DNA from 2 places in the Pseudomonas sp. ICMP 8385 genome. Region 1 is predicted to be linked to the other one. Evidence: predicted binding sites of a transcription regulator. Region 1 holds the regulator's gene; the other holds the start of a gene.
The links. The regulator FliA, encoded in region 1, starts transcription of late flagellar genes. The targets are predictions, from matches to a motif close to CTAAAGTTTNNNNNNNNNNNGCCGNTAA.
Positions count from the first base shown of each region.

Region 2: the regulator FliA is predicted to act here: its motif matches at 1,263-1,290, upstream of AO268_RS34010 (methyl-accepting chemotaxis protein).

Region 1 covers NZ_LKBY01000117.1:46,744-51,729, forward strand. The annotation lists gene AO268_RS22730 (chemotaxis protein CheA) at 1-1,589, opposite strand, end outside; gene AO268_RS22735 (protein phosphatase CheZ) at 1,602-2,390, opposite strand; gene AO268_RS22740 (chemotaxis response regulator CheY) at 2,409-2,783, opposite strand; gene fliA (RNA polymerase sigma factor FliA) at 2,952-3,692, opposite strand; gene fleN (flagellar synthesis regulator FleN) at 3,689-4,522, opposite strand; gene flhF (flagellar biosynthesis protein FlhF) at 4,623-4,986, opposite strand, start outside.
Region 2 covers NZ_LKBY01000099.1:69,028-74,013, reverse strand. The annotation lists gene AO268_RS34010 (methyl-accepting chemotaxis protein) at 1-1,152, opposite strand, end outside; gene AO268_RS14870 (LysR substrate-binding domain-containing protein) at 1,342-2,262, opposite strand; gene AO268_RS14865 (NorM family multidrug efflux MATE transporter) at 2,415-3,809, shown strand; gene AO268_RS14860 (putative bifunctional diguanylate cyclase/phosphodiesterase) at 3,865-4,986, opposite strand, start outside.

The sequences.
Region 1 (4,986 bases):
TTGTCCATGACCCCGCGCTTGACCGCGATGCCGCGCAGGATATTGGAGTCCATGCCTTTGCCGTCATCGGTGATCGACAGCAGGATATGGTCGCCTTCCTGTTCGGCCGCCAGGATCACCTTGCCCAGGCGCGGCTTGCCGCTGGCTTCGCGCTCTTCGGGGGTTTCCACGCCGTGGTCGACCGCGTTGCGCACCAAGTGGACCAGCGGGTCGGCCAGGGCCTCGACAAGGTTTTTGTCGAGGTCGGTTTCTTCACCCACCAGTTCCAGGGCGATCTCTTTTTTCAACTGCCGGGCCAAGTCACGCACCAGGCGCGGGAAGCGCCCGAAGACTTTCTTGATCGGCTGCATGCGCGTCTTCATCACCGCGGTCTGCAAGTCGGCAGTCACCACGTCGAGGTTCGACACGGCTTTTTGCATGGTTTCGTCGCCACTGTTCAGGCCCAGGCGCACCAGACGGTTACGCACCAGCACCAGCTCGCCCACCATGTTCATGATGTCGTCCAGGCGCGCGGTATCGACCCGCACGGTGGTTTCGGCTTCACTGGCCGGGGCTTTGTCGGCAGGTGCCGGGGCACGGGCCGGTGCGGCGGGAGCCCGGGCAGCAGGCGCAGGGGCCGGCGCGGCGGCCTTGGCGGCAGCGGGGGCCGGCGTGGCCACGGCGGCAGTGGCTGCTGCGGCAGGTGCCACTTCAGAGAACTTGCCCTTGCCGTGCAACTCGTCCAGCAGGGATTCAAATTCGTGGTCGCTGATCAGGCCATCCGCCGCCGGCGCGGCAGGGGCAGGCGCCGCAGCAGGGGCAGCAGACGCGGCCGCCGCCGCAACGGCCGGCAAGGCATCGGCAGCAAACGAGCCTTTGCCATGCAACTGATCCAGCAGGGCTTCAAATTCGTCGTCGGTGATGTCGGTGCTGGCCGGTGGCGCAGGTTCCACAGGCGCCGGGGCTGGCGCCACGGCGTCCGGGGCGAACTGGCCCTTGCCGTGCAACTGGTCGAGCAATGACTCGAACTCGGCGTCGGTGATGTCTTCGGTGGTCGGCACCATGGGCGGCGTAGCCGCTGCCGGCACCGCTGCCGGCGCTTCTGCCTCGGCCTTGACGGCATTGAGGGAGTCCAGCAACTGTTCAAATTCGCTGTCGGTGACGTCAGGCTCGGCAACCGGTTCGGGGGCCGCAACCACCACCGGGGCGGCGGTCAGGGCAGCCGGTTCTGCCAGGCGCGCCAGGGCGGCCAGCAGTTCCGGGGTGGCGGCAGTAATCGGTGCACGTTCGCGCACTTCATTGAACATGCCGTTGACCGCGTCCAGGGCTTCAAGGATCACGTCCATCAATTCCGAATCAACGTGCCGCTCACCCTTGCGCAGGATGTCGAACACGTTTTCGGCGATGTGGCAGCACTCCACCAGCTCATGGAGCTGGAGGAAGCCGGCGCCCCCTTTTACAGTGTGAAAACCGCGAAAAATTGCATTGAGCAGGTTCGCATCATCCGGTCGGCTTTCCAGCTCGACCAGTTGCTCGGACAACTGCTCTAGAATTTCGCCGGCCTCTACAAGGAAATCCTGAAGGATTTCTTCATCGGCGCCGAAGCTCATATTGCGTGCTCCTTAGAAGCCTAAACTGGACAGCAAATCGTCTACGTCATCTTGACCTGACATAACGTCTTCACGTTTATCGGCATGAATCTGCGGACCTTCACCCTTGGCGAGGTGTTTTTGTGGATCTTTTTCCGAGAGGATCGCTTCGCGGTCGTGTTCGATACCGGCAAAACGGTCGACCTGACCGGCCATCAGCACCAGTTTGAGCAGGTTGCTTTCCACTTCGGTGACCAGCAGGGTCACGCGCTTGATCACCTGGCCAGTGAGGTCCTGGTAATCCTGGGCCAGCAGAATGTCATTGAGGTTGCTGGAAACCGTGCGGTTTTCCTGCTCGCTGCGGGCCAAAAAGCCTTCAACCCGACGCGCCAGCTCGCGAAACTCTTCAGCACCCACTTCGCGCCGCATGAAACGGCCCCAGTCAGCGCTCAAGGCCTTGGCCTCGTTGGCCATGCCGTTCACCAGGGGCGTGGCGTTTTCCACCAGGTCCATGGTGCGATTGGCTGCCGCCTCAGTCAGCCTGACCACATAGGACAGGCGTTCGGTGGCATCGGTGATCTGCGAGATTTCCTCGGCCTGGGGCATGTGCGGGTCGATCTGGAAGTTGACAATCGCACTGTGCAACTCACGGGTGAGCTTGCCCACTTCCTGGTACAGGCCGCGATCGCGGGTCTGGTTGAGCTCATGGATCAACTGCACCGCGTCGCCGAACTGGCCTTTTTCAAGGCACTCGACCAACTGGTGAGCGTGTTTTTTCAGAGTCGACTCAAAGTCTCCCTGTGATGTTTCTTTATGCTCCATAGCTCCCCCGTGACGACATCAGCCGTGGATGCGTTCAAAGATCTTTTCGATCTTCTCTTTCAAGGCCAATGCAGTGAATGGCTTGACCACGTAACCGTTGACCCCAGCCTGGGCGGCTTCAATGATCTGTTCACGCTTGGCTTCGGCGGTCACCATCAACACCGGAAGGTTGCGCAGTTTTTCATCGGCGCGCACATGGCGCAGCAAATCGATACCGGTCATGCCAGGCATGTTCCAGTCGGTTACCAGAAAGTCGATGCTCCCGCTGTTGAGGATCGGAATCGCCGTAATGCCGTCATCCGCCTCGACCGTGTTAGTGAACCCAAGGTCACGCAACAGGTTTTTTATGATCCGCCGCATCGTTGAGAAGTCATCAACGATGAGGATTTTCATGTTCTTGTCCAATTCGACCTCCAAGCAGTCTTAAACGCGTCCAGCACCTGGGCGCGCCATATCATTCAACAGGCATTACACAAAAAGGACTGCTGGGGCACACCACGAGCCGTTTCCGCCCGGCTTGCGCCCTGACGGTTATCACCCACATTGTCCCCACACTGCCTGTCAGCGCGCTCGCCACTCTCCCAAACGCCCCCGCAAGCGGGCCGCGCATTGGCTATGAAGCTGGCTGACCCGCGATTCGCTGACCCCCAGGACCTCACCGATTTCCTTGAGGTTCAGCTCCTCATCGTAGTACAGCGCCAACACCAGCCGCTCACGCTCCGGCAAATTGGCAATCGCGTCCGCCAGGGCGCCCTGGAAGCGTTCATCTTCCAGGTCGCGGGAAGGCTCCTGGTAAGCGCTCGCGCCGTCCTCATGCAGCCCTTCATGCTCGCCGTCCTGTAGCAGGTCGTCGAAACTGAACAGGCGGCTGCCCAAGGTATCGTTCAAAATCCCGTAATAATCATCGAGACTCAATTGGAGTTCGGCCGCAACTTCGTGATCTTTAGCGTCGCGACCGGTTTTTGCTTCAATTGAGCGAATTGCGTCACTCACCATCCGGGTATTGCGGTGGACCGAACGCGGCGCCCAATCACCTTTACGCACTTCATCGAGCATCGCGCCACGGATACGGATACCCGCATACGTCTCGAAACTCGCACCCTTGCTCGCGTCGTACTTGGTCGACACTTCAAGCAGGCCGATCATGCCGGCCTGGATCAGGTCTTCGACCTGGACACTGGCGGGCAGGCGTGCCAGCAGGTGGTAGGCAATGCGCTTGACCAGGGGCGCATAGCGCTCGATCAATTCGCCCTGGCTGTCACGCGCCGATTTCTTGTAAAGGTTATAGCCGCTGGCTGTCATAGCACCGGTCCTGCACTCGTCTGATGCACCAATCGCTCGACGAAAAACTCCAGATGCCCCCGGGGATTGGCGGGCAGTGGCCAGGTATCGACCTTCTGAGCAATTGCCTTGAACGCCAACGCGCATTTCGAACGAGGGAACGCTTCATAGACTGCACGCTGCTTTTGCACAGCCTTGCGCACACACTCGTCATAGGGAACTGCACCGACGTATTGTAAGGCCACATCGAGGAAGCGATCTGTGACCTTGGTCAACTTGGCGAACAGGTTGCGCCCTTCCTGTGGGCTCTGGGCCATGTTGGCCAGCACGCGGAAGCGGTTCATGCCGTAGTCGCGGTTGAGCAGTTTGATTAGAGCATAGGCGTCGGTGATCGAGGTGGGTTCGTCGCAGACCACCAGCAACACTTCTTGCGCCGCGCGCACGAAGCTGACCACCGACTCGCCGATCCCGGCGGCGGTGTCGATCACCAGCACGTCGAGGTTGTCGCCGATATCGCTGAAGGCCTGGATCAGGCCGGCATGCTGCGCCGGGCTCAGGTGCACCATGCTCTGGGTGCCGGAGGCGGCCGGGACGATACGAATCCCCCCCGGCCCCTGCAACAGCACATCGCGCAGCTCACAGCGGCCCTCAATGACATCGGCCAGGGTATGTTTGGGCGTCAGTCCCAGCAGAACGTCAACGTTCGCCAGGCCCAGGTCGGCATCCAGCAGCATGACGCGGCGGCCAAGCTCTGCCAGAGCCAGGGACAAATTCACTGACACGTTAGTTTTCCCGACGCCACCTTTGCCGCCGGTCACCGCGATCACCTGTACGGGATGCATGCTGCCCATGTTCTTTCTTTACCTTGTCTTGCTTAGCCGCAGGCTACATAGGGTGGCCGCGGTAGCAGACCCTCGATGTAGGTACATTGCACTGTGTTGCATGTTGCCTTCAGCCGACCCGCTTGGCTGGGTTGTGATAGAGGTCGGCGAACATATCCGCCATCGCCTCTTCACTGGGTTCATCCTGCATTTGCACACTGACCGCACGGCTGACCAACTGATGACGGCGCGGCAGATGCAAGTCATCCGGGATCCGCGGCCCGTCGGTCAGGTAGGCGACCGGTAGTTCATGGCTGATAGCCAGGCTCAACACTTCGCCCAGGCTTGCCGTTTCATCCAGCTTAGTCAGGATGCAGCCGGCCAGCCCACAACGTTTGTAGCTATGGTACGCAGCCGTCAGCACCTGTTTTTGGCTGGTGGTTGCAAGTACCAGGTAATTCTTCGACCTGATCCCGCGCCCGGCCAGGCTTTCC
Region 2 (4,986 bases), on a different contig from region 1:
GATGTGCGACACCATGGTCGACAGGGCTTCGCCCATCTGGTTGAAACTGCGCGCCAATTGACCGATTTCGTCATGGCTGGACACGTTCAACCGCGCACTCAAATCACCGGCACCCAGGGCCTGCGCCTGGCGCACCAGATCGCCCAGGGGCTGGAGTTTGTTGCGCAGCAACCAGACCGCCGCGCCCACCGCCAACAACATCGCCAGCACACTGCCGATCACCAGGCGGATGCCCACCGCCCAGGTCACCGCACGGATCTCGGCCTTGGGCATGCTCGCCACTACCGACCACGGGCCACCGTCAAACGGCACGGCAACGCTGTAGAAGTCTTCGCCCTGGTCGCTCCAGAAACGTCCCTGGCCGGGCGTCTGCGCCAGCGCCAGGATCAGCGGGACCGCCTGCTCCAGGGCCTGTACGCCGGCGGGCGGCACCAGCCAGTGTTTTTGCTCGTCCAGCAGCGCCAGCGAGCCGGTCTGGCCAATGCGAAAACGCTTGAGGTTGGCGAACTGGGCGTTCTGCGCATCGGTGTAGTCAAAACCGATAAACAACACCGCAATCACCTGGCCGCTGGCATCGCGCACCGGGCTGTATTGGGTCATGTAGGAGCGCTCGAACAGAACCGCACGGCCAATGTAGCTCTGCCCGGCAAGCAGGCGCTGGTAGGCCGGGCCTTGGCGATCCAGCACGGTGCCGATGGCGCGGTTGCCGTCTTGCTTGGTCAGGGAGGTGCTGATGCGAATAAAGTCTTCGCCGCTGCGCACAAACACCGTGGCCACGCCACCGGACATCTGCTTGAACTCATCGACCTCCTCGAAGTGGTTGTTCAGCACTTGATCGCCCAGGTACAGGCTTGGCGTCTGCACCCCGGCCACACTCACCCGTTGCTCGGGACGCACGCGCAACCCGGCGGCGAAGCGCTGTTCAAACAGCCCACTCAAACGCTGGGTGCTCTCGCGCAAGGTGCTGTGGAAGGTATTGAGTTGGTCGGCGAGCAAGCGCGCTTCGCTGGCCAGGTGTTCTTCACGGGTCTGCAGGTTGGCTGAATCCAGGGAGCGCAGGGCAAACACGGTACTGCCGCTGATCACGACAGCCAAGATGACCGCCAGGGCAATGCCCAGCTGCGAAGCGATGCGGGCGCGGGGTTGAGACATGACAGCTCCTGGCCGAGGCCCGGATCGTCCTGATCCCATAGCACTAATCGGCGGATTTCTTGGATTGGAGGGCACGCTGAGCCACAACGAATGGCCACTGCGACACACCTACTTCGGCGGCCAGAATCAATACTTGAGCAAATCACAGAGGTATTACTCAAGTGCATTGTTTGCGCAGGCTGCATCGATTCAGTCGAGCTGTTCAACCGCCGGCAAGGCCATGGCCCGGACCTCACTTTGCAAAAAGTCCGACAGCCTGCGCAGGCGCTCGCCGCCGGGGCGAGTCTTGGGCCAGACCAGGTAATAGCTGTCGCCACTGGCCACCGCCGTCGGCCACGGCAGGCTCAAGCGCCCCTGGGCCACATCCTCGGCCACCATCAGCAGGTCGCCCATGGACACACCATAGCCCCGCGCGGCGGCAATCATGCCCAGCTCCAGCGTATCGAACACCTGCCCGCCCTTGATGGCGACGCGGGAGGCCAGCCCAGTGCGTTGCAACCAGCGGCGCCAGTCGCGGCGATCCGGCGTGGGGTGCAGCAGTTCAGCACTGGCCAGGCGTTCCACATCCCAGGGGCCATCATTGAGCAGGTTCGGCGCGCCCACCGGGATCAGCAGTTCAGGGAACAGGTAACTGGCCTCCCAGTCCGCAGGAAAGTGCCCGTCACTGAGCAGGACCGCGCAATCGAACGGTTCCTGGTTGAAATCCACTTCATCGATGCTCATCCAGGCACTGGTCAACTGCACCTCGTTGCCCGGCTGCAAGTGCCGGAACCGGCTCAGGCGCGCCAGCAACCAGCGCATGGTCAGGGTCGACGGGGCCTTCATGCGCAAGATGTCATCTTCGGCATTCAGGGTATGGCAGGCACGCTCCAGGGCGGCAAAACCCTCGCGCACCCCAGGCAACAGCAACCGCGCCGACTCGGTGAGCTGCAAGGTACGCCCACTGCGCTGGAACAGGCGGCAGGCGAAATGCTCTTCCAGGGTGCGGATATGCCGGCTGACCGCACTTTGGGTAATGGACAGCTCTTCAGCCGCGCGGGTGAACGAGTTGTGCCGCGAGGCGGCTTCAAATGCCCGCAAGGCATACAGCGGAGGAAGGCGACGAGACATGAGGAAAACTCCGACGGCACGGTCCCGGAACCCTACCAGAATCATCCTGGCATGAGTTTTAATCATGCAAATGATCGCATTTATCCCTTTGTGCAAAGCGCTGAGAGCGCCGAGAATCAACCCCTCTACCCTTCGTGTAATTATTGAGCGTGATGATCATGCAGCATCCGGCGCGTACCGAACTCTGGGCCATTCTGCGGCTGTCAGGGCCGTTGATTGCCTCACAGTTGGCGCACATGTTGATGGTGCTGACCGACACCCTGATGATGGCTCGCCTGAGCCCCGAAGCCCTGGCCGGCGGCGGGCTGGGCGCGGCAAGCTATTCGTTTGTGTCGATCTTTTGCATCGGCGTGATTGCCGCCGTGGGCACCCTGGTCGCCATTCGCCAGGGCGCCGGCGATATCGAAGGCGCCACCCGCCTGACCCAGGCCGGGCTCTGGCTGGCCTGGCTGATGGCCCTGGTGGCGGGCCTGCTGCTGTGGAACCTCAAGCCGGTGCTGCTGATGTTCGGCCAGACCGAAACCAACGTGCAGTCGGCCGGCCAGTTCCTGATGATCCTGCCGTTCGCCCTGCCCGGCTACCTGACATTCATGGCCCTGCGCGGCTTCACCAGCGCCATCGGCAAGGCCACCCCGGTGATGGTGATCAGCCTGTGCGGCACGGTGGTCAACTACCTGCTCAACCATGCGTTGATCGAGGGCATGTTCGGCCTGCCCAAGCTGGGCCTGATGGGCATCGGCCTGGTCACGGCGATTGTCGCCAACTGCATGGCCCTGGCGCTGTTGTGGTACATCAAATACAACCGCGCCTACGCCGCCTACCCATTGGGCAAGGGCCTGTTGCGGCCCAACCTGCATTACTTGCGCGAGCTGTGGCGCCTGGGCCTGCCGATTGGCGGCACCTATGCGGTGGAAGTCGGCTTGTTTGCCTTCGCGGCGCTGTGCATGGGCACCATGGGCAGCACGCAGTTGGCGGCCCACCAGATCGCCCTGCAAATCGTCTCGGTGGCGTTCATGGTGCCGGCGGGCATGTCCTATGCCGTCACCATGCGCATCGGCTTGCACTACGGCGGCGGGCAACTGCTCGATGCACGGCTGGCCGGGCGCGTGGGCATTGCCTTCGGCGCGACGGTGATGCTGGGGTTTGCCATGGTGTTCTGGCTGTTCTCCGACCCGCTGATCGGCCTGTTCCTCGACCATGACGACCCGGCCTTTGCCCAGGTGATCAGCCTGGCGGTCAGCCTGTTGGCCGTGGCGGCGTGGTTCGAGCTGTTCGACGGCGTGCAGACCATCGCCATGGGCTGCATCCGCGGGCTCAAGGATGCCAAGACCACGTTCCTCGTCGGCCTGGGTTGCTACTGGCTGATTGGCGCACCGGCGGCCTGGCTGATGGCGTTTACCCTCGACTGGGGGCCAACCGGGGTGTGGTGGGGCTTGGCGCTGGGGCTGGCGTGTGCAGCGATTACCCTGACATGGGCGTTTGAGGCAAAAATGAAGCGGATGATTGCCCAGGAACCGCAAGTCGATACGCTCCCACAGCCGAACTGAAGAAAGTGTGGGAGCTGGCAAGCCAGCTCCCACCTTTTTGATTGGGTTTACAGGGCTAGATCACCTCGCCCAACAACGCCTGCTGGCTGCTGCCAAATGTCAGGTACTCCACCAGTTCCGCCAGCGGCAGTGGCTTGCTGATCAGGTAACCCTGGGCCTGGTCGCAGCCAAACAGACGCAACAATGCCAGTTGCTCGGGCGTTTCCACGCCTTCGGCCACCACTTCCAGGTTGAGGTTGTGGGCCAGGTTGATCATGGCGTGCACCAGCTTGCGGTTTTCCTCGCGCTCTTCCATGCCGCCGACAAAGCTCTTGTCGATCTTGAGCAAGGCAATCGGCAGGCTGTTGAGGTGCACGAAAGACGAGAAGCCGGTGCCAAAGTCATCCAGGGAGAAGCGCACGCCCAGGCGGCCCAGGGCATCCATGGTCTGCTTGACCAGGTCACTGCGGCGCATCACGGCGGTTTCGGTGAGTTCAAACTCCAGCCATTGCGCCTCCACCCCGCGCTCGGCAATCAGGCGGCTGAGGGTCGACAGCAACTGGCTGTCCTGGAACTGGCGGAACGACAGGTTGACCGCCATGTGCAGCGGCGGCAGGCCGCGTTCGCGCAGGTCCTGCATATCGCGCAGGGCCCGGGAAATCACCCAGTAGCCCAACGGCACGATCAGGCCGCTCTGCTCGGCCAGGGGCACGAACTCGCTCGGCGGCAACAGGCCACGTTCGCCGTGGCGCCAGCGCACCAGGGCTTCGAGGCCGACGATATGCCCATCGTCCAGGTCCAGCCGCGGCTGGTAATGCAGTTCCAGTTCGTCACGGCGCAGCGCCCGGCGCAGTTCGCTTTCCAGGTCGGCGAGGCTGCGGGCGTTGCGGTTGATGCGTTCATTGAAGATATGAAAGGTACAGCCCTGGGTGCTCTTGGCCTGTTGCATGGCGATATGCGCGTGCCACATCAACGGGTCGGCGCCGGCCTTGGCGCGGGCATGGGCCACACCGAGGCTGCAGCCGATCAGCAGGCTCTCGCCATCAACCCAATAGGGCTCGGCCATGGCCTCGGTAATGCGTTCGGCCATCCACTCGGCGCGTTGCGGCGCACGGCGGGTGTCGATCAGCAAGGCGAACTCGTCACTGCCCAGGCGCGCCAGTTGGTCACCGACCTCCAACTGGCTCTTGAGCCGCGA